3 regions of the Mesorhizobium sp. M7A.F.Ca.US.014.04.1.1 genome follow, and region 1 is predicted to be linked to each of the others. Evidence: riboswitches for the same ligand, from Rfam matches in the RefSeq annotation. Region 1 holds a riboswitch; each other region holds the start of a gene.
The links. A riboswitch is a leader RNA that binds a small molecule or an ion and turns the genes downstream of it on or off. The one in region 1 is predicted to bind cobalamin.
Positions count from the first base shown of each region.

Region 2: linked by a shared signal. The riboswitch ahead of bluB (5,6-dimethylbenzimidazole synthase) and the one ahead of EOA22_RS17935 (aromatic ring-hydroxylating dioxygenase subunit alpha) in region 1 are both predicted to bind cobalamin.
Region 3: linked by a shared signal. The riboswitch ahead of EOA22_RS22240 (CbtB domain-containing protein) and the one ahead of EOA22_RS17935 (aromatic ring-hydroxylating dioxygenase subunit alpha) in region 1 are both predicted to bind cobalamin.

Region 1 is NZ_RZRW01000259.1:891-7,963, reverse strand. It holds gene EOA22_RS17950 (DUF680 domain-containing protein) at 1-233, opposite strand, end outside; gene EOA22_RS17945 (DUF680 domain-containing protein) at 303-503, opposite strand; gene EOA22_RS17940 (DUF680 domain-containing protein) at 583-780, opposite strand; cobalamin riboswitch at 1,292-1,494, shown strand; gene EOA22_RS17935 (aromatic ring-hydroxylating dioxygenase subunit alpha) at 1,609-2,856, shown strand; gene EOA22_RS17930 (hybrid-cluster NAD(P)-dependent oxidoreductase) at 2,882-3,982, shown strand; gene EOA22_RS17925 (PqqD family protein) at 4,152-4,583, shown strand; gene EOA22_RS17920 (hypothetical protein) at 4,630-5,679, shown strand; gene EOA22_RS17915 (glycosyltransferase family A protein) at 5,694-6,428, shown strand; gene EOA22_RS17910 (glycosyltransferase family A protein) at 6,484-7,073, shown strand, end outside.
Region 2 is NZ_RZRW01000262.1:474-7,468, reverse strand. It holds gene EOA22_RS18120 (exodeoxyribonuclease VII small subunit) at 75-326, opposite strand; gene EOA22_RS18115 (histone deacetylase family protein) at 330-1,256, opposite strand; cobalamin riboswitch at 1,378-1,558, shown strand; partial or broken gene bluB (5,6-dimethylbenzimidazole synthase) at 1,561-2,286, shown strand; gene EOA22_RS18105 (hypothetical protein) at 2,409-3,392, opposite strand; gene EOA22_RS18100 (TetR/AcrR family transcriptional regulator) at 3,677-4,285, opposite strand; gene EOA22_RS18095 (MFS transporter) at 4,406-5,629, shown strand; gene EOA22_RS18090 (GNAT family N-acetyltransferase) at 5,667-6,209, opposite strand; gene ribB (3,4-dihydroxy-2-butanone-4-phosphate synthase) at 6,243-6,995, opposite strand, start outside.
Region 3 is NZ_RZRW01000369.1:611-5,841, forward strand. It holds partial or broken gene mgtE (magnesium transporter) at 1-448, shown strand, start outside; gene EOA22_RS22220 (MerR family DNA-binding transcriptional regulator) at 606-992, shown strand; gene EOA22_RS22225 (isoprenylcysteine carboxylmethyltransferase family protein) at 1,078-1,554, opposite strand; gene EOA22_RS22230 (DUF1624 domain-containing protein) at 1,551-2,549, opposite strand; gene EOA22_RS22235 (MFS transporter) at 2,773-3,972, shown strand; cobalamin riboswitch at 4,038-4,234, shown strand; gene EOA22_RS22240 (CbtB domain-containing protein) at 4,270-4,449, shown strand; gene EOA22_RS22245 (CbtA family protein) at 4,465-5,231, shown strand, end outside.

The DNA of each region.
Region 1 (7,073 bases):
AAGAGGTTGCGGTCGGCACCTTGCGGAGCAGACTTCTGGGTGGTGTCACCCGACGAGTTCAGCAGCTTGTAGACCGGCGAACCGGTGTTGCGTACCGAAGAGGTGCGCGTGCTGTCGACCGAAGTCGTGGCGGCAGGCTGATTGGCACCATTGGAGCCAAAATTGTCGCTGCCGGCGAAGGCACTGCCGGTGATGGCCAGAACGGCGGCGGCAGCAATAAGGATCTTGTTCATTTTAGTCTCCTGAATTCTGGATTTCGCCAGGACGGCAGACACAGCTGCCGTCGGTTGCGAAATTGGTTGTTAGCGACCGAAGAGGTTACGGTCGCTGCCCTGAGCGGGCGTCTGGGCAGCCGGTTCCGAGGTTTTGGTGGAAGCCGTGTACGACTGGTCCACAGCGGCGGCAGGCTGGTTGGGGCCGTTCGAACCGTAGTTGTCGCTGCCCGCGAAAGCGCTGCCGGTGATGGCCAGAACGGCGGCGGCAGCAATGAGGATCTTGTTCATCTTGAATACTCCTGAATGTCTGAATTTCGCCAGGGCGGCGGGCGAGCCCGCCGTCGACCGGGAAACTGGGAATCGGCTGTTAGTTGTTGCCGAAGAGGTTGCGGTCAGCACCCTGGGCAGGCGCCTGAGCAGCCGGTTCCGACTTCTTGGTCGAAGCGGTGTACGAGCTGTCGACAGCAGTGGCTGCCGCGGCGTTGGAACCGTAGTGGTCGCTACCAGCGAAGGCGCTGCCGGAAATGGCCAGAAGGGCTGCGGCAGTGAGAATGATCTTTTTCATTTTTGGTACTCCAGTATCGTCTTTTTTCCGTCCGTCTAGCGGCGTGTCTTGGAAATGAAATCGCGTCGTTCGGACAGCCCCGATGTGGGAGGGCAAGGTCGTCTTTTCCAATCACGAAGTTGTTCCGTGTGGACCATGAATCCACACCTTGAAATTGTGCCAACGGAATCTAGGGATGCATTTTTCTTCTTCATATCAGTGTGTTAGGTGTAGCCACCTGATGGATCACTGACTGTTTCAGAGGCCCAGCGTTCACACCGTCCTGCACGCACCGTCAACAGAAACGAACCGTTCGGTTCGATTTTAGGGCGAACTAATAGTCATTTTTCGAAACCATTAACCTTTTTTGACCCCCCGCGAAGGGTCGGATTCGGGAAGATCGCAGCCGGCAAATGGCCGCCCGGGAGGTGGGATCTCGGCCCGCGACGAGCTGCAGTAGCGTTTCGCATGCCGTGTCGCGCCGCATGGATACGATGTCGTTTTCATGCCGACGGCGCGCCCGCGATCGTGGTTAGATCATACCATCTCAGGTGCCGCTTCGTGACGACGAGGCGGAGAATTGGGAAGCCGGTCAGAATCCGGCGCTGCCCCCGCAACGGTGGTGGAGTTCAAGTCGCAACGGGAGACCACTGGGCAACCGCCTGGGAAGGTGTCGCGATGGTCCGCAAGGACAACTCCAGAGCCCGGAAACCAGCCCGAGATTTTTAGACTCGACTGATCGCGGTGGGCGGTCAAGAGGTGGATAGCGCATGTCCGGCACACAGCCGGCCTGCGCTTCAATCCTTCCTCCGTCACCACCAGTTCAGTCCTTAGGAACGAGGACAGGACATGGATATCCGCAACGACATGCTGAGGCTCCTGAAGGGGCGCCGGCAAGGCTTTTCGCTGGAGCAGCCCTTCTACACCGATCCGGACTACTTCAAGCTCGACATGGAGCTGATCTGGTATCGCGACTGGCTGTTCATCGGCCATGATTGCGAACTGCCGAAGCCGGGCAGCTACATCACCGTGCAGGTCGGCGATTATCCGGTCGTCCTTGTCCGCGACCAGCACGGCAAGATCAACGCCTTCCACAATTCCTGCCGCCATCGCGGCAGCCGCGTGTGCAACACGGAGAAGGGTACCGCGGCAAAGCTCGTCTGCCCGTATCATCAGTGGACCTACGAGCTGGACGGCCGCCTGCTGTTTGCCCGCCAGATGGCCGACGGTTTCGACAAGAGTGATTTCGGCCTGAAGCCGGTCGCCTGCGAGAGCGTCGGCGGCTACATCTTCATCTGCCTGGCCAAGGAACCGGCAGATTTCGCGCCGATGCGGGCGATGATCGAACCCTATCTTTTGCCGCACCGGCTGCGTGAAGCAAAGATCGCCTTCGAGAGCACGATCGTCGAGAAGGGCAACTGGAAGCTGGTCTGGGAAAACAACCGCGAGTGCTACCACTGCGCCGCCAATCATCCCGAGTTGTGCAAGACCTTCCCCGAGGCTCCAACCATAACCGGCGTCCATGGCGCCGACAGCGACCCTGAAATGGTCGCACACTGGGCCAGATGCGAGGCATCAGGCTTGCCGAGCAAATTCCGCATCGATCCGGCAGGGCAGTACCGCGCCACCCGCGCGCCGCTGCTGCGCGATGCCGTCAGCTACACCATGACGGGAAAACGGGCGGTCCAGAAGAACCTGTCCGACAGCGTTTCAACCGACCGCATCGGCTCCTTGCTGCTCTATCACTATCCGACGACCTGGAACCATATCCTCGGCGACCACGCCGTTACCTTCCGCGTGCTGCCGATCAGTGCCACGGAAACCGCAGTGACAACGAAATGGCTCGTCCACAAGGATGCGGTCGAAGGCGTCGACTACGACCTCGCTGAGCTCACCCATGTCTGGACCGAGACCAACGACCAGGACCGCCGCATCGTCGAGGAAAACGCCTTCGGCATCCTGTCGCCGGCCTATGAACCAGGCCCCTATTCGGAGCTGCATGAGGGCGGCGTGATCCAGTTCGTCGAGTGGTACGCGTCGTTCATCGGGCCGCGCCTTGCCGAAGGCGGCCGGCCGGCCCTGCGCAGCGTCGCCTAGCCCAGGGGACAAGAGGATGAATGCGATGACGGACCTTGGCCTCTATCGCCATCTCGACCAGATGACGCCCTGGAACGACAGGCTGCAGGTGCTGGAAGTGATCGGCGTCAGCGACGAAGCGCCTGACGTGAAGACCTTCACCTTCCGCTCCGACAACCAGACCTGGTTCCGCTACAAACCGGGGCAGTTCGTGACTCTGGAACTGCCGACATCGGACGGGCCGCTGATGCGCACCTACACGCTGTCGTCCTCGCCGTCGCGGCCGTTCTCGATCGCGGTGACGGTCAAGGCGCAGGCGGGCAGCACCGGTACGCGCTGGATGTTCGACCATCTGACGCCCGGTTCGCACGTCAAGGCCTATGGGCCGACCGGCGACTTCTCGCTGCACAGCCACCCGGCCGCCAAATACCTGTTCATTTCGGCCGGTTCCGGCGTGACGCCGATGATGTCGATGCTGCGCTGGCTGAACGACTGCGCGCCATGGACCGATGTCGGCTTCGTCAACTGCGCGCGCCGCCCGGAAGAGATCATTTTCCGCAAGGAGCTCGAACTGCTCGGCAGCCGCATGCCTGGGCTGTCGCTCGGCTTCATGATCGAGGAGCGGTCGAGCCGCGAGGGCTGGTTCGGCCATATGGGCCGCATCGACGCGATCCGGCTGCCATTGCTGGCGCCCGATTTCCGCGAGCGCGAGATTTTCTGCTGCGGCCCCGATCCTTTCATGCGCGCCGTGCGCGGCATGCTGGACGCAGCCGGCTTCGACATGGCGAAATACCATCAGGAAAGCTTTGCCGCGCCTGCCGTGGAGGAGATCCCGGCGCCGTTCTCGCCGCCGGCGGAAGACGGCGCCGCTGCCACCGTGGAGGCCGTGACACCGATCCGGTTCTCGCATTCCGATGTCGATGCCGAATGCGTCGCCGGCCAGACCGTGCTGCAGACGGCACGCGCCTCGGGGGTGCGGATTCCCGCCGCCTGCGAGTTCGGCCTGTGCGGCACCTGCAAGGTGAGGAAGGTCGCGGGCGACGTCGAGATGAGCCACAATGGCGGCATCCTCGATCACGAAATCGAAGACGGCTTTATCCTCGCCTGTTGCTCGAAGCCGCTTTCGGCGCTTGAAATCGAGGCGTGACCGGCAGGCACGGTCAGAGGCTGTCCATGCCCGCGCGGCCTGCAGCTGCGCTCGGCCGGGCCTACGCCATCTTGCCAAAAACCCTGCAAATGGTTAGACGCCTGCAACGGTGGGGTTGACCGTAGGGCCCGAAGATCATCTCCGCGGCCTGCTTCGGCGGGGAGCAAACATGCGACAATCCGGCGTATATGCCATTGCCAGCAAGGATATCGTCTTTGAATCCTTCGATGGCGAAGCCGTCGTTCTCGACCTGACCACCGGTAAATATTTCGGCTTCTCTGATTCAGGCAGCAGGCTTTGGGATGCACTGTCGTCCGGCGTGCCTGCCTCCGAACTGGTCGGCGCCGCGACCGGGATTGGCGCCCTCGATGCCGCCGCGATTGACGGCTTTGTTTCACAATTGCTCGAATTCGGTTTGCTGGCGGCCGCAACCGATGGCGTGGCAAGACCGGTTCCCAGCGAATTGCTGGCTCAGCTCGCCGCTGCCGGCGAGCCCCTCAAGGTCGACATCCATGACGACCTTGCCGACCTCATTGTCGTCGATCCCATCCACGAGGTCGAGGAGCCCCTCGGCTGGCCCGCAGTGAAGCAGGCCAACTGAGGCGCGCCAGGCTCTCGTTGCCGGACGGCTCCGGAACAGGCAGACCATGCCGAACGTCACTCTCGAAAACCTGACTGACTACGCACGTCATGTCCTGGCGCAAGCGCAGAGCAGCGCCGCGCATTATCCACTGACCTGCAAGGTGGGTTTGCCGCATCTGGAGTTGACCGCTCATGTGAGTGCCGGCGCGTTGGCGGATGCCTTCGCTCATGGCTTTGTCACGGCTGCGGACAACCGAGCGCCTGCCGACATCTGCCGCATCTTCGTCGCACATCCCGGCATTGACGGCATCGCGGCACCGGCCAGATGGGGCCAAGGACCCTTCACGCAGCATGGCTTCGCCACCAGGCTGGCGGAAGCCGGATTGCGCGGCAACCATTTCCACGACCTGGATTTCTGGCAGTTCTATGATCCGCAACGTCGCGTTGGCGTGCAATTGATGGCCTCGGCCGATGCCTTTCCACCGTGGGAGCCGGGAGCGCCGCTGCGCCCCTTCCTCCATTGGGAATATGCGGCACGTGGCATGCGGCTGGCCCATGCGGGGACGCTCGGCACCAAAGGCAGGGGCGTACTGCTGGCCGGCGCGGGCGGCGCCGGGAAATCCGGGACCGTCGCCGCCGGCCTCCTCCACGGGCTGGACAGCGTCGGCGACGATTATGTGCTGGTCGACCTCTCCAACGGCGTGACTGCCCGCCCGTTGTTTTCAACACTCAAGCAGGATCCCCAGGGATTCGCGCGACTTGGGCTGGATCACCGGCTGCCAGCTCATAGCCCGCTCAACTGGCAAGGCAAATATGCTTTTCACATTCATGACATCGCGCCCCGGCCGGTGCCTGAAACCCTGGACATCGTTGCGCTGCTGGTGCCACATATCGGCGGAGGCGGGGCAAGTTCGATCGTGCCGGTGTCGCGGAGGGATGCCATGATTGCCTTGGCGCCGTCCGGCATAGCGCAGATGCCGGGCGAGCGGGAGAGCGGCTTTCGCTTCTTCAGCGACCTGACCCGCCTGCTGCCATGCTATCGTCTGTCGCTGGGGACGCAGCCACAGGAGATAGCCGGCACGATTGCGGACTTTCTTGTGCGGGGCGCTTCGTGAAACTGAGCGTGATAATGCCCGTCTATAACCGTGAACGCTATGTCGTTTCGGCATTGCGCTCGCTGGTGCGGCAGCGGGACGCCGCCGATCTCGACATCATCGTCATCGACGACGGTTCGACCGACGGCTCTGCTGAGGCCGTACGCTCGATGATGGGCGAAAACCCCTGCATCCGACTCTTCCAGCAATCGAACATGGGCGTGGCCAGGGCGCGCAACGCCGGGCTGCGGCAACTGCCGCCGGATGCGGAGTTCGTGTCATTCCTGGATTCTGACGACATCTCGCTGGCCGGACGGTTCAAGGCCGATCTCGCCCGCTTCGAGGCTACCTCCGGGCTTGAGCTAACCTATTCGCTGATGACGCTGGTCGACCGGATCGACGACGAGAAGCTCGAGCCGGAGGCGGACTGCTGTACCATGACGCTTCGCGGAATTTCGCTGAGCACCGCTCTCTTCAGTCGAACGCTTGTCGATCGCATCGGCCATTTCGACGAGGACTTTGAGCAGTCCGAGGACACGGATTATCTGTTGCGAGTCTTCGAAACCGGTCCGCGCTACGAATTGCCGAACACCGTCGCGATCTACTACCGACGCCACGCCGGAAATGTCACCAAGGAACATAGCGGCAGGGTCCGCAACCACTTGCGTGCAATCCACAAGTCGATGCGGCGGCGCAAGGCCGATCCGTCACGGCGAGAGGTCCAGGGCATCTTCGAATTGAAGAGTCCCGCCGATTGGCGGATGCCATGATGCTCGAGACAATCGGCTCGGATCAGCCAAGCCCGCAACGCTGCTGGAGACGCCGATGAGGCTGAGCGTCATCATGCCGGTCTACAATCGCGAACAATTCGTTGGCCTGGCGCTGCGCTCGTTGCTCAGGCAGCGCGAAGACATCGATCTCGACATCATCGTCATCGACGACGGGTCGACCGATGGCTCGGCAGCCGTCGTACGGTCGTTGATCGACGAGGCCCCATGCATTCGTCTTTTCCAGCAGATCAATGGCGGGGTCACCAAGGCGCGCAATGCCGGGCTGAAGCAGTTGCTGCCGCAGACGCGTCTGGTGTCGTTTCTCGATTCGGACGACATCTCCCCGATAGGCCGCTTCAAGGCGGATCTCGCCTGCTTCGAAGAGGATCCTGGCCTCGAGCTGACCTATTCGCGCATGACGCTGGTCGACAAGATAGATGGCGAGACACTGGAACCGGCCGCCGACAGCCACTCCATCACCGTGCGAGGGATCCACCTGTCCGCCGGGATCTTCGCGCGAGACCTCATCGAGCGCACCGGTGGTTTCGACGAGGATTTCAAACAGGCCGAGGACACCGACTATCTGTTGCGTATCTTTGAGAGCCAGGCAAAATACGTTATGCCCGATACGGTGGCTCTCTATTA
Region 2 (6,995 bases), on a different contig from region 1:
ATCGCAACGAGTTATATCCTCGATCATGATCATGTCCAAAAACCGGTGAGGCGAGGCCATCGTTCGGACCGGCCTCAATCCGCGTCGAGCGGCTCCGTTCCAACCGGCTTGCCGTCGCGCGACAGCCTGATCTTCTCGACCTTGTCCTCGGCGGCCTTCAGCAGCCGGTCGCAATGCGCCTTCAGCGCCTCGCCACGTTCATAGATCCTGATCGACTGGTCGAGCGGCACGTCGCCACGCTCCAGATCATCGACGATCTTCTCCAGCGCATCGAGTGCCTGCTCGAAGCTCATCGCCTTGACGTCTTCGTTGGTCTCACCAGCCATCGTTCATCCTTTCATCAGTCGCCCGACATGGGCGGCGACCGAAAATGCCAATCCCTGCAGATCGTAGCCGCCCTCGAGCAGGCTGACGAGCCGGTTGCCGCTGTGGCGTGCCGCGCGCTGCATCAGCTGGCCGGTCGCCCAATCGAAATCATCCTCGGTCAGATTGATCTCGGCCAGCGGATCGCGGTGGTGCGCGTCGAACCCGGCCGAAATGATGATCAGGTCGGGCGCGAAATTGTCGAGCGCGGGCAGGACGCGCGACAGGAAGGCATCGCGAAACACTTCGCTGCCGGTCTGCGGCGCCAGCGGTGCGTTGACGATGTTGCCGGCGCCCGTTTCGGTCTTCGCTCCGGTGCCGGGATAAAGCGGCATCTGGTGTGTCGAGCAATAGAGCACCGAGGGATCGTCCCAGAAAATATCCTGCGTGCCATTGCCGTGATGCACGTCCCAGTCGACGATGGCAACGCGCTCGACACCGTGTTTCTTCTGCGCATAACGCGCCGCGATCGCCGCCGTGTTGAACAGGCAGAAGCCCATGGCCGTGGTCTTTTCGGCATGATGGCCGGGCGGCCGGGCGGCGACGAAGACGTTGTCGGCGCGGCCCGAAAAGACATCATCGACGGCGGCGTTGGCGGCGCCGATCGCGGTGATCGCCGCTTGCCAGCTCTTCGGACTGGCAGTGGTGTCGGCATCGATGCGGGCAATCCCCTCGTCGGGAATGGCGGCGCGCACGCGGGCGACGAAATCGGCGGGATGCGCGTAGAGGATGGTGGCCTCGTCGCCTTCCGGCGCCTGGATACGATCGAGCCCGGCAAAGGCTTCCTCGTCGAGCACGCGCTCGATGGCACGCAGGCGGTCGGGCCGCTCGGGATGTCCGGGCGGCGTGAGATGCTCGAGGAAGATCGGATGCGTGTAGAGACGGGTGGTCATCGTCCTAATCTAGTGACCCGGATCGACAAAGGCCATGCACGGGCGGCCGATGACTGGGGAAAATCGCGCCTGCGTCCATTCGTGTCGCCGCAGGCATTGGCCTCGCCGGCGCTTCGGCGTAAAGTCCTTGGCACTGCCTGGTGCCCGCCGCAAGCGGGAGAATCGGGAACACGGTTGAATTCCGTGGCGTGCCCAACGCTGTGAGGGGGACCGCGCCGGTAAATGCCACTGTCGATGACGGGAAGGCACCGGACGCGGGTTGATCCCAAGCCAGAAGACCGGCCTGGCAGGCATCGTCATCCGCATGGTCGGGCGGGTGGCATCAGAGCGACGTGCGTCCATTTGGACGCACAAAGTACGCTCTGACCGTTTTGAATCTGCAATCGCAAGGGGACAAGCGATGCCGGAACATATGACCGCTGCCATTGACGATGGATTCGACCAGAATGCGCGCGATGCGGTCTATCGCGCCATGTTCACGCGGCGCGACGTGCGCAGCCATTTCCTGCCCACCGCGATCGATGACGACGTGCTGGCGCGGCTGCTGCTTGCCGCCCATCACGCGCCATCGGTCGGCTTCATGCAGCCATGGAATTTCATTGTCATTCGCGATGCCGGACGACGAGCGGAGGTGCGCGACCTGTTCCTGGCCGCGCGCGAGCAGGAACTGCCGGCGATCGAGGCGGAAAAACAGGCGCTGTACCGCAAGCTCAAGCTGGAAGGCATCTGCGAGAGCGCGCTCAACATCTGCATCACTTGCGACCGGCAGCGCTCGAAGGGTTCGCCGCTGGGACGCTGGCACAATCCGGAGATGGATCTCTACAGCACCGTCTGCGCGGTGCAGAATTTCTGGCTGGCCGCGCGTGCCGAGGGCGTTGGCGTCGGCTGGGTGAGCATCATCGAGGCTGAGGCGCTGAAGCGGCTGTTGGCCATTCCGGATCACGTAACGCCAATCGCCTATCTCTGCGTCGGCCGTGTTTCCGAGTTCGCTTCCAAACCGGACCTTGAAACGCATGGTTGGGGACGGCGGCTGCCGCTGCCGGAACTGATCATGAGCGAGACGTTTTCCGGGCAAGGCGAGACACAGCTCAAGTCCACCGTGGCGCGCCTCAACACCGTTTCTGCCTCACCAGACACCACCTGCCCGGCCGATCAGGGTGTGGCGCCGGCCGTACCCCAGCGCGAACCGCCGAAGGAGGCGAGCGCCTTGTCCTTGAGCTCCCTGAACTTCGACGACGCCTCGGCCAACCGGGCGTCCCAGGCCGGATCCGGCACCTGGCCCGCGATGGTCTTGAAATAGACCTGCATCAGGCAAGCGATGGCGAAAGGCTCGATGAAGGCCGCCTTGAATGCCCAGGCGAAGACGATGGCGAGCACGAAGGCCCAGCCGGCGAGCTGGCCGGGCATCAGGAACAGAATGGCGCCGGCAGGCGCCAGCATCATCAGAAAGATGACGAACGACACGCCCCACATGATGACCGCCAGCCAGACGGCGTTCTTGACCATGACCTTGCCGTTCTGGGCATAGAGCACGACGCCTTGGCGCGCCGTCTCGAAGGGTGAGGCTGAATTGATGCGGATGTTGTAACCGAGGATGATCTCGTCGACATAGGTCAGCGACAGGCGGATCACCGTGTTGATGAAGGAGACCAGGCCGCTCAGGCCCGGTATCGGCAGGAAGGCGGCGATACCGCCGAGCAGGCCGGTGATGGCGCGGATGGCACCCTTGACGAGCTGGTCGACGACGAAAAGGATATTGGCCTCGGCAAAACGCTGGGTGACGACATCCCTGGCGTAGGCGATCTGGTCCTGACCGCCGGGAATGTCGCGGCCGTCGATCAGATGAACCATGACGGCGATGTGGCCGGCCTTGACGATATAGAGGATGTATTCGCGGATCCAGTAGACCGCGATCGAGACGATGCCAAACCCGACCACGCCGCCCCACAGGGCAAAGGACATGGGCCCGTCGGGATCGGTGGAGATATGGCCGACGCCATAGCCGACCGAGGCACCGGTGCCGGTCGCCATGATGTAGGCCAGCGTGATGCCGAAATAGACGATCATACGAAAGACGATGAACGGCCAGGTCCGCATCATGATGGACACCGACCGGCCGATCTCGAAATCCCACATGTGCCCCTCCGCCTCAGAGATGGTGGAAGAGGATGAACTCAACCCGGCGATTGTCAATTGCCGGCCCTGGCACCACAGGGCGACGAATTCTGGGCAACGGTTTTCTTTCGCAGCCTTTCGCCGGCGCATTGTCTGACGGAGCATCAAACGAAAAACCCGCCTGTGCGGCGGGTCACCGGCGCAAATCAGCACCATGGACGAATATGTACCTTAGCTGAGGGCAGGTGTCAAGAAAAAATTCCTATCGGGAACAGCTGCCGGCACGAAAAGCTCCGGTGGGAACTTCAATTCGACTGCGGATCCGGCTTCTTGAGCAGGCCTTCGAGCAGTTGCTTGAACGCCGTCACCACCTTCTTGGACGTCGCTTCGGGGTCGTCCGAATTGGCGATCCGTTGCGCTGCCTGGCTGCTCGCTCCGTTGATCAGTCGCGAGGCCGTCTCGGGGTCGAGGCTCGAGACAACGACCCCCTCCTCCTGCAGCGCGGTCAGATGGTCGGTCATTGACACGATGCACGCACTGGCATTCGGCCATTGCGCTGGATCCCCCAGCACGGCCGGGCCATCCCGGAACATGATGCGCTGGATTTCCGGCTCCAGCGCCATCTCGATATAGGTCGAGCACTCGTCGACGAAATGCTGCCAGCGGGTCGGCGCTCTCGACGCGACCTCATTGATGCGCGCCGCCATTTCGCCGTCGATCTGGGCTATGACCGCCTGCAGCAGCCCCTTCTTGTCGCCGAAATGATGATAGAGCGCGCCGCGCGTCAGCCCGGCCGAAGCGGTGAAATCATCCATCGAGGCTTCCGCATAGCCTGTTGTGCCGAAGGCATGGCGGGCCGCCGCGATCAGCTTTGCGCGCGTCTCGGCGATCATCTCCTTGCGGGGTCTGTGCATGGCTTCTGGCCCTATTCACATACGTAACGTATGCCAATTGACATACGCGGCGTATGCTCTATTTAACAATCATACGCTTCGTATGTAATTGCCGAATCGTCCTTTGTCGAGGAACCACCCATGCAAAATCCCTATGCGGAAATCTTTCGTGCCCCCGGAACCAAGGGCTTTGCGGCCGCCGGATTCATGGCGCGCCTGCCGATCGCCATGGCGCCCATCGGCATCGTGGCGATGCTGTCGCAGACGCGTGGCGAATACTGGCTGGCCGGAGCCGTCTCGGCAACATACGCGCTGGCCAACGCTTTCGTTGCGCCGCAGATATCCAGACTGGTGGACCGCCTGGGCCAGACACGGATCGTCGTGCCCACCACCATCATCGCGGTGCTGGCTTTCGCCGTCCTGATAGCGGCGGCCAACCAGGACTGGCCGGTGTGGACGCTGTTCGTGTCGGCCTTACTGGCCGCGGCCATGCCAAGCATGCCGGCGATGGTGCGGGCGCGCTGGACAGAGATTTTCCGCGGACGGCCGCAGATGAACACCGCATTCGCCTTCGAGTCCGCGGCCGATGAACTGGTCTATATCGCCGGGGCATCGCTATCGGTCGGTCTCAGTGCTGCCCTGTTCCCGGAAGCCGGCGTTCTGGTGAGCACATTATTTCTCGCATTCGGATCAGCGGCCTTCATCCTGCAACGCTCGACGGAGCCGCAAGTGCGGCCGGTGGACCATGGCTCAAGCGGCTCGGCGATCCGCCTGCGGCCGGTTCAGATCATCACCTTCGCCCTGATCTTCATCGGCGCGACCTTCGCGACGACGGAAGTCAGCACCGTGGCGATCACCAAGGAGCTTGGCCAGCCCGGCGCCGCCAGCCTTGTCATCGGCGTTTATGCGCTGGGATCGTTCGTGCTCGGCATCATCGTCGGCGCGCTCAGCCTGAAGGCGCCGCTGCAACGCCAGTTGGCCATCGCAGTCGCCCTCGTCGCGCTCGGCACGCTGTTGCCGCTCACCGCCGACACCGTGCCACTGCTGGCGCTGACCGTGTTCATCAGCGGCGTGGCGATCTCGCCGACCTTCATCACCGCCTTCGGCCTGATCGAGCGGCATGTGCCGGAGGCGATGCTGACCGAAGGCATTACCTGGGTCATGACCGGCATCGGCATCGGCATGGCGCTCGGCTCGTTCGCGGCCGGCGCGGTGGTCGATGCGTTCGGTGCCCAGAACGGGTTCTGGGTCTCTGTGGCTTCAGGCACGATCGCGCTGGCCACGGTGCTGCTTGGCCAGCGCAGCCTTGCCACGGCTGAGTGCGAGACGGACGGATGCGAAGCAGCCGCGATTGCTGCGGAATAGTTCCGGCGCGCCCGGGCCTTAGGCCGGGCGCGCCGCTCTAGGCAGCCGGGCCTGAAATATTGACTCTTCTTGGGTGCGCCAATGCCAAAACTATCGTTGGCGCCCCGTGCAGAATCACCTCTTTTTCGAAGACGAAGCCACATTTCTCCAGCACCCGTCGCGAAGCCGGATTGGCGGGGCGGACGAGGCCGACAACCCGATCGGCACGCAAGGGGCCGAACGCGGTGCGCAGTGCTTCCGTCACCAATTCCGTGGCATAGCCATGTCCCCAGCTCGCCGGATGAAGATGATAGGACAGGTTCAGACCGTCGAAATCCGCCGATACCGTGACGCCGCCGAAGCCGACCAGCTTTTCATCCGCCTCGACCGCCCAGCGGCCAAAGCCGTGCTTGTGCCAATGACCGATGTCGCGCGTCAGCCGCGCGGCGCTCTGCTGGGCTGTATCCGGGACAGGGCCCGGACGATGCGCAACAAGTTCCCGGCGCGAAAAGAGATCGATCAGGAAATCCAGATCAGCCTCTTCTGGGCGGCGCAGCAAAAGCCGCTCGCTGCGCTGGCTGGAAGGCAGGGACGCATTCATCCGTCTTCTCCGGCAACCGGATCGACGGGAGGCTCAGAGGATCTCGGTCTTGGCGATGTGGATGCCAAAACCTTCAAGGCCGACATAGTGGCGTTCGCGCGAGGCGATCAGGTTGATCGAGGAGATGCCGAGATCCTTGAGTATCTGGGCGCCTAGCCCGATCTCGCGCCACTCGTTTTCACGGCGGCGCGCCTCTTCGTGATCCTCGCGGTCGCCGCTTGCCGGCCGCTTGCGCTCCTGATGCGCAACGCCGACGGAGCCTTCTCTGAGATAGACGATGACACCGCGCCTGCGCTCGCCCATTGTCTTCATGATGGCGTCGAGCCGGTGGCTGGTGCCGAAGACATCGGTCACCACATCCTCCGAATGCAGACGCACCGGCACGTCCTCGCCGTCACGAATGTCGCCGCAGACGATGGCGATGTGATGCATGGAGTCCCACGGCAGCGTGTAGGTGAAGACCTGTGCCTTGCCGCCGAGCGTGTCGATTTCCGAGCAGGCGACGCGTTCGACCAGCGTTTCCTTGCGCTGCCGGTAGGCGATGAGGTCGGCGACCGAAACCTGCTTGAGGCCATGCTCCTCGGCGAAAGCCTGCACCTGCGGACCGCGCTTGACGGTGCCGTCATCATTGACCAGCTCGGAAATGACGCCAACCGGCGGCAGGCCGGCGAGCTTGCACAGATCGACCGCTGCTTCGGTATGGCCTGAGCGCATCAGCACGCCGCCTTCGCGCGCGATCAGCGGGAAGATGTGGCCGGGCCGGACGAAATCCGGGCCACCGACATT
Region 3 (5,231 bases), on a different contig from region 1:
CAGCCTGTTCGACCGCACGATCGAACACATCGTGGCACTGGCGGTGCTGATGCCGATCGTCGCGGGCATGGGCGGCAATGCCGGCTCGCAAACCATGACCGTCACCGTGCGGGCGTTGGCGACCAGGGATCTCGACATCTACAATGCCGGCCGCATCATTCGCCGCGAGATGGGTGTCGGCTTCATCAACGGCATCGTCTTCGCCATCCTGATCGGCATCGTCGCGGCAGCCTGGTTCCGTGATCCCAATCTGGGCGGGATCATCGCGGCGGCGATGATCATCAACATGTTCGTGGCCGCCCTGGCCGGCATCCTGATCCCGCTGCTGCTCGATCGTTTCAAGGTCGATCCGGCGGTCGCTTCGGCGGTCTTCGTCACCACGGTTACCGACGTCGTCGGTTTCTTTGCATTTCTCGGCATTGCCACGTGGTGGTTCGGCGTGCCCTGAAGGCACGCCTTTTGGCTCAATTGACTTTTACGTAAATGCCGTGCGAGGCTCGCGCGGGGCGCCATGTCGATTCCGGCATGGCATGGGTTTTGGTTCGGGACAGAAGGGTGACGCCGCCATGGCGATCGCCCCGGTGTTTCGGCGTGTGGGAGTGGCAATGCGAGAATATTATTCGATCACCGAGTTGACCCGCGAGTTCGACGTGTCGACGCGGACGCTGCGCTTTTATGAGGACGAAGGGCTGGTGCAGCCGGTGCGGCGCGGCCGCACGCGGCTGTTTCGCCCCTCCGACCGGCAGCTCATTCGCCAGATCATGCGCGGCAAAAGGCTTGGCTTCTCGATCAACGAGATTCGCGAAATCATCCAGATGTACAAGGAGCCGCCCGGCGAAGTCGGCCAGCTCAACCTGATGATCAAGCGCATCGAGGAAAAGCGCGAGGATCTCCGGCAGAAACGCCGCGACCTCGAGGAGACGCTGGCTGAACTCGACCAGGCCGAGGAGTCTTGTGTGGAGCGGCTGGTGGAGCTTGGCGTGAATACGTAGGCAGAGAGTTTGAGGGACAGCGCCCCCCTCTCTCCTGCCGGACATCTCCCCCACGAGGGGGGAGATTGGCCGCTTGAAAGCCAGCTCAAATCCAGCGGCGCACGCGTTTGGCGTAGTCGCGGTATTTCTTGCCGAATTTTGCCGCCAGCACCTTTTCCTCGCCTTCGATCGCCACCTTCTGCGTGGCATAGGCGGCGATGAACGCCAGCGGCAGGAACCACACGATGCCCGAGACAAAGGCGACGCCGATCAACAGCAGCGTGTTGGCCAGATACATCGGATTGCGGGTGACGCCGAAGGGACCCGTGGTGACCAGGTGATCGGGTACAGCGTTGGGGTTGAGCGTGGTCTTGGCCCGGATCATGGTGCGGATCGCGGTGAACCAGAGTGCGGCGACGGCAAACAGCGCCACCCAGCCGGCCGCGAACAGGATATCGCCCAGCAGGTCGCCGATCCAGGGCAGGGGATAGAGCAGGCCCAGTGCGATGCTGACGGCGATGGCGGCGATGTAGATCAGCGGCGGCCACGGTATGAGCCCCGGCTTCGGCTGGTTCTCGGTCATTCGGCCCCTCCCTCCATCAACTTGCTGTCGGTCTTGGCGGTGCACATGCCGGCGAGATCGGACAAATGCGCTTTCCACTCCGCAGTCTGATCGTTGTTGTAGAGCCTATCAAGCGTGGACTCGCCCTCGAGTGTATCGAGCATGCAGACACAGTAGCTCGTACAGAACTCGGTGTCGCGCGACTGCTCGCAGGACAGCTGGCAGGTTTTGAGGAAATTCACCTGCGGGGTTTCGACCTGCGCCGGCATGATCTGCGAGAACAGCCAGACGCAGCCGATCAGCAGCGGCTGGTGGATCAAATAGAAAGCCAGGCTGTGCCGACCGATGAAGACCAGCGGGTTGGCCAAGCGACCGGGCGCCAGATTGGCAAGCCTGGCAAGCAGGCCGGCACCTGCGGCGAGTTTCGTCACCGCGATGCCCGCAAGCACGGCGCCGAACCACGGAAACAGCGGAACGTAGTCGTTGGAGCGCGGATTGGTCGCCGACAGGCCGACCCACCACAGCCATGGGTGATCGAAGGCCTCGAAGCGCAGATAGACGGGGGCGGCGATAACGAGCGCAGCGACGACAAGCGTCAGCAGCGCCGGCAGGCGCAGGAAGGCGAGACCGAGCAGGCTGGCCAGCGCGATCTCGTGCAAGATGCCGAAGAAGATGAAGCCGTCCGGAGTGGCTATGCGGGTGACGACCGAAATCGCGATCGCGGCTCCGGCGACCATGGCGAACCGCTTCCAGAAGCCGTTCCAGCGGATTTGTCGGCCGTGGGCGAGATACAGGCTGACGCCGACCAGGAACAGGAAGGTCGAGGCGATGCAGCGCGCGTAGATCTTCCACCAGCCGAAGGCGGTCAGGCCGGGATCGGTGTAGCCGAAGAACTCCAGATCCCAGGTGAAATGGTAGCTTGCCATGGCGATCAGCGCGATGCCGCGCACGATGTCGATGGCGACGATGCGCTTTGGTCGATCCTGAACGGGTGCGGTCGGCGTTTGGATGCTCATGGTCTCGCATTCTGATTCAGCCCCGCTGGAGGACTATCACGGTTGCCCGGGACAAAAGAAGACCGGCAACCCTGCCGATAGCGCCGGATCAGCCGCGGCATTGGGCCAGTGCCGGAAAGCCTTTGGCCGGCTTCGCTTTTGCCGGATGCACGTCGGTTTCCTCTTATTGGCGCTGAGGTCGCCACGGCAGATTTGACCCGGTGAATCTGCTTCGGGGAAAGCAATGTCCACCCATGTGCGCCATCCGATCTGGCTACCGGCCCTCAAGGCCGCGGACGCGCGCACCTTCGCTTCGCTCTATGCGGTCGAATCCTTCGCCCGCGCCACGGTGTCGAGCGTCATCCCGATCCAGGCTTACGAGATCCTGCACAACGAGCAGATCGTCTCGATCCTCTACACCGTCGTGGCGATGCTCGGCCTGTCGGTGACATTGTTCATGCCGATGCTGATCCGCCGTTTCGCCCGGCGCTGGGTCTACACGGCGGGCGCCTGCCTGCTGGCCATTGGCTCGCTGTTCTTCGTCACCGACACGCTTGCCGGGCAACTGGCCGGCATGCTGTGCCGGGTGATGGGCGCCAGCGCGCTGTCGATCACGCTCAACCTCTACATCATGGACCACATCCGCAAGACCGACTTCATGCAGGCCGAATCGCTGCGCATGGCGTGGTCGATGCTGGCCTGGACCGGTGGGCCGACGCTCGGCATCTTCCTCTACACGCGCTTCGGCGTCTATGCCGCGCATGGCGCGGTGGCCGTGTTCGCGTTAGCCTTGCTGGCATTGTTCTGGACCTACCGGCTCGGCGACAACCCGTCGATCCGTCCCGGCAAGACGCGACCAGCCAATCCGCTCGCCAATATCGGCCGCTTCATCGCCCAGCCCAGGCTCAGGCTGGCCTGGCTGATCGCGTTTGGGCGCTCCTGTTTCTGGACGACGTTCTTCGTCTATGGGCCGCTGTTCATGGTCATTACGGGTGAGGGCAAGCTGGCCGGCGGCCTGCTGGTTTCGGCCGGCAACGCGCTTTTGTTCATGGCGATTTTCTGGGGCAAGGCGGGAAAGCGCTTTGGCGGCCGCAGGACCATGACATTTGCCTATTTCGCCATGTCGGTCGCGCTTCTGGCGGCGGGCTTCGTCGGCGAAACCGTGCCGCTGCTCACCGGCGCCTTCCTGCTCTGCGGCGCCTTCTTCACCATTGCACTCGACGCGCTCGGCTCGACCGCCTTCATGCGCTCGGTGCGCTCCTATGAAAGATCGCAGATGGCGGCAGTCTATCGCACCTATCTCGACTTTTCCGAGCTGACGCCGCCGCTGGTCTATTCGGTGGTGCTGGCCTTCTTCGGCCTGGGCTCGGTGTTCGTCACGCTCGGCCTGCTGGCGGCGGTCTGCGGCTTCGTGACGTGGCGCTATCTGCCGAAATCGCTTTGACCTTCATGGCGCATTCGCAACGGTCGCCGGCGGAATTTGGTTTGCCGGACGCGAGGATTCTGCCTATAGTCGCCGGTGTCGCCGGTTCCATTTTGGAGCCAAGAGGGAATGCGGTAAGGGCGGATTTCGCCCAATGCCGTGGCTGCCCCCGCAACTGTGTGCGGTAGTCCTCTCCATATGCCACTGAAGATTTTTCTTCGGGAAGGTGGGGAAGGACGCTGATCCGTGAGCCAGGAGACCTGCCGGCGACAGGAAACTGACTTCGATGCCCTCGGGTGGAGGGCGAAAGGACAAGACATGACTACCGCTTCCGTCTCCCTCGGCGCTTCCGTCTCCTCGCAGTCGCGCTTCATGCAGCTTGCGCTCGCCGCGCTGCTCGGCATTTTCGTGATGGGCTTTGTCGGCTTCTCGCATATCGATGCGGTCCACAATGCGGCTCACGACTATCGCCATTCGATGGCGTTTCCCTGCCACTGACGAGGGGCTGACATCATGAACCTGTTTCGCAACGTCGTGTTCATCGCGGCGATCGCAGGGCTCGTGGCCGGCGTCGTTCTCGCCTGCATGCAGGCCTATGCGACCGTGCCGCTGATCCTGAAGGCGGAAGTCTACGAACAGGCGGGCGGCGGGCATCACCATGACCATGCCGCTCCGGCAGCAACGGATAGCAATGCCATGAGCACAGCCGCTCCGGCCCCTGCCGAAGCGACTGCTGCGGCGGAAGACGAGGGCTGGGCGCCGGCAGACGGTTTCGAGCGTTTCGCCTTCAGCGTGCTTGCCAACATCGTCACCGGCATCGGCTTCGGGTTGATCCTGGTCGCGGTTTCCGAATTCGCCGGCGGTATCGGTGGTTGGCGCCAGGGCGTGTTCTGGGGCTTGGCCGGCTTTGCCGTGTTCACGCTGGCGCCGGGCCTCGGCCTGCCGCCGGAACTGCCGGCCATGCCGGCCGCCGATCTCACCCAGCGCCAGATCTGGTGGTGGGCAACGGTGGCGGCAACCGCTGCCGGTCTCGGCCTGATCGCGTTCCGCAAGTCGCTGCCGCTGGCGATCCTTGCCGTCCTTTTGATCGTCGCACCGCATGTTGTCGGGGCACCGCAGCCCGACAGTTACGAGACGGCGATTCCGGAAGGGCTGCATCACCAGTTCGTGGTGGCGGTGACCGTGACCAATCTGGTGTTCTGGCTGGTGCTCGGAGCGGTCGTCGGTGTGGTGCGCGGTCGCTTCACCGGCACCGCGACCAGCCTGCGCGACAGCTTTGC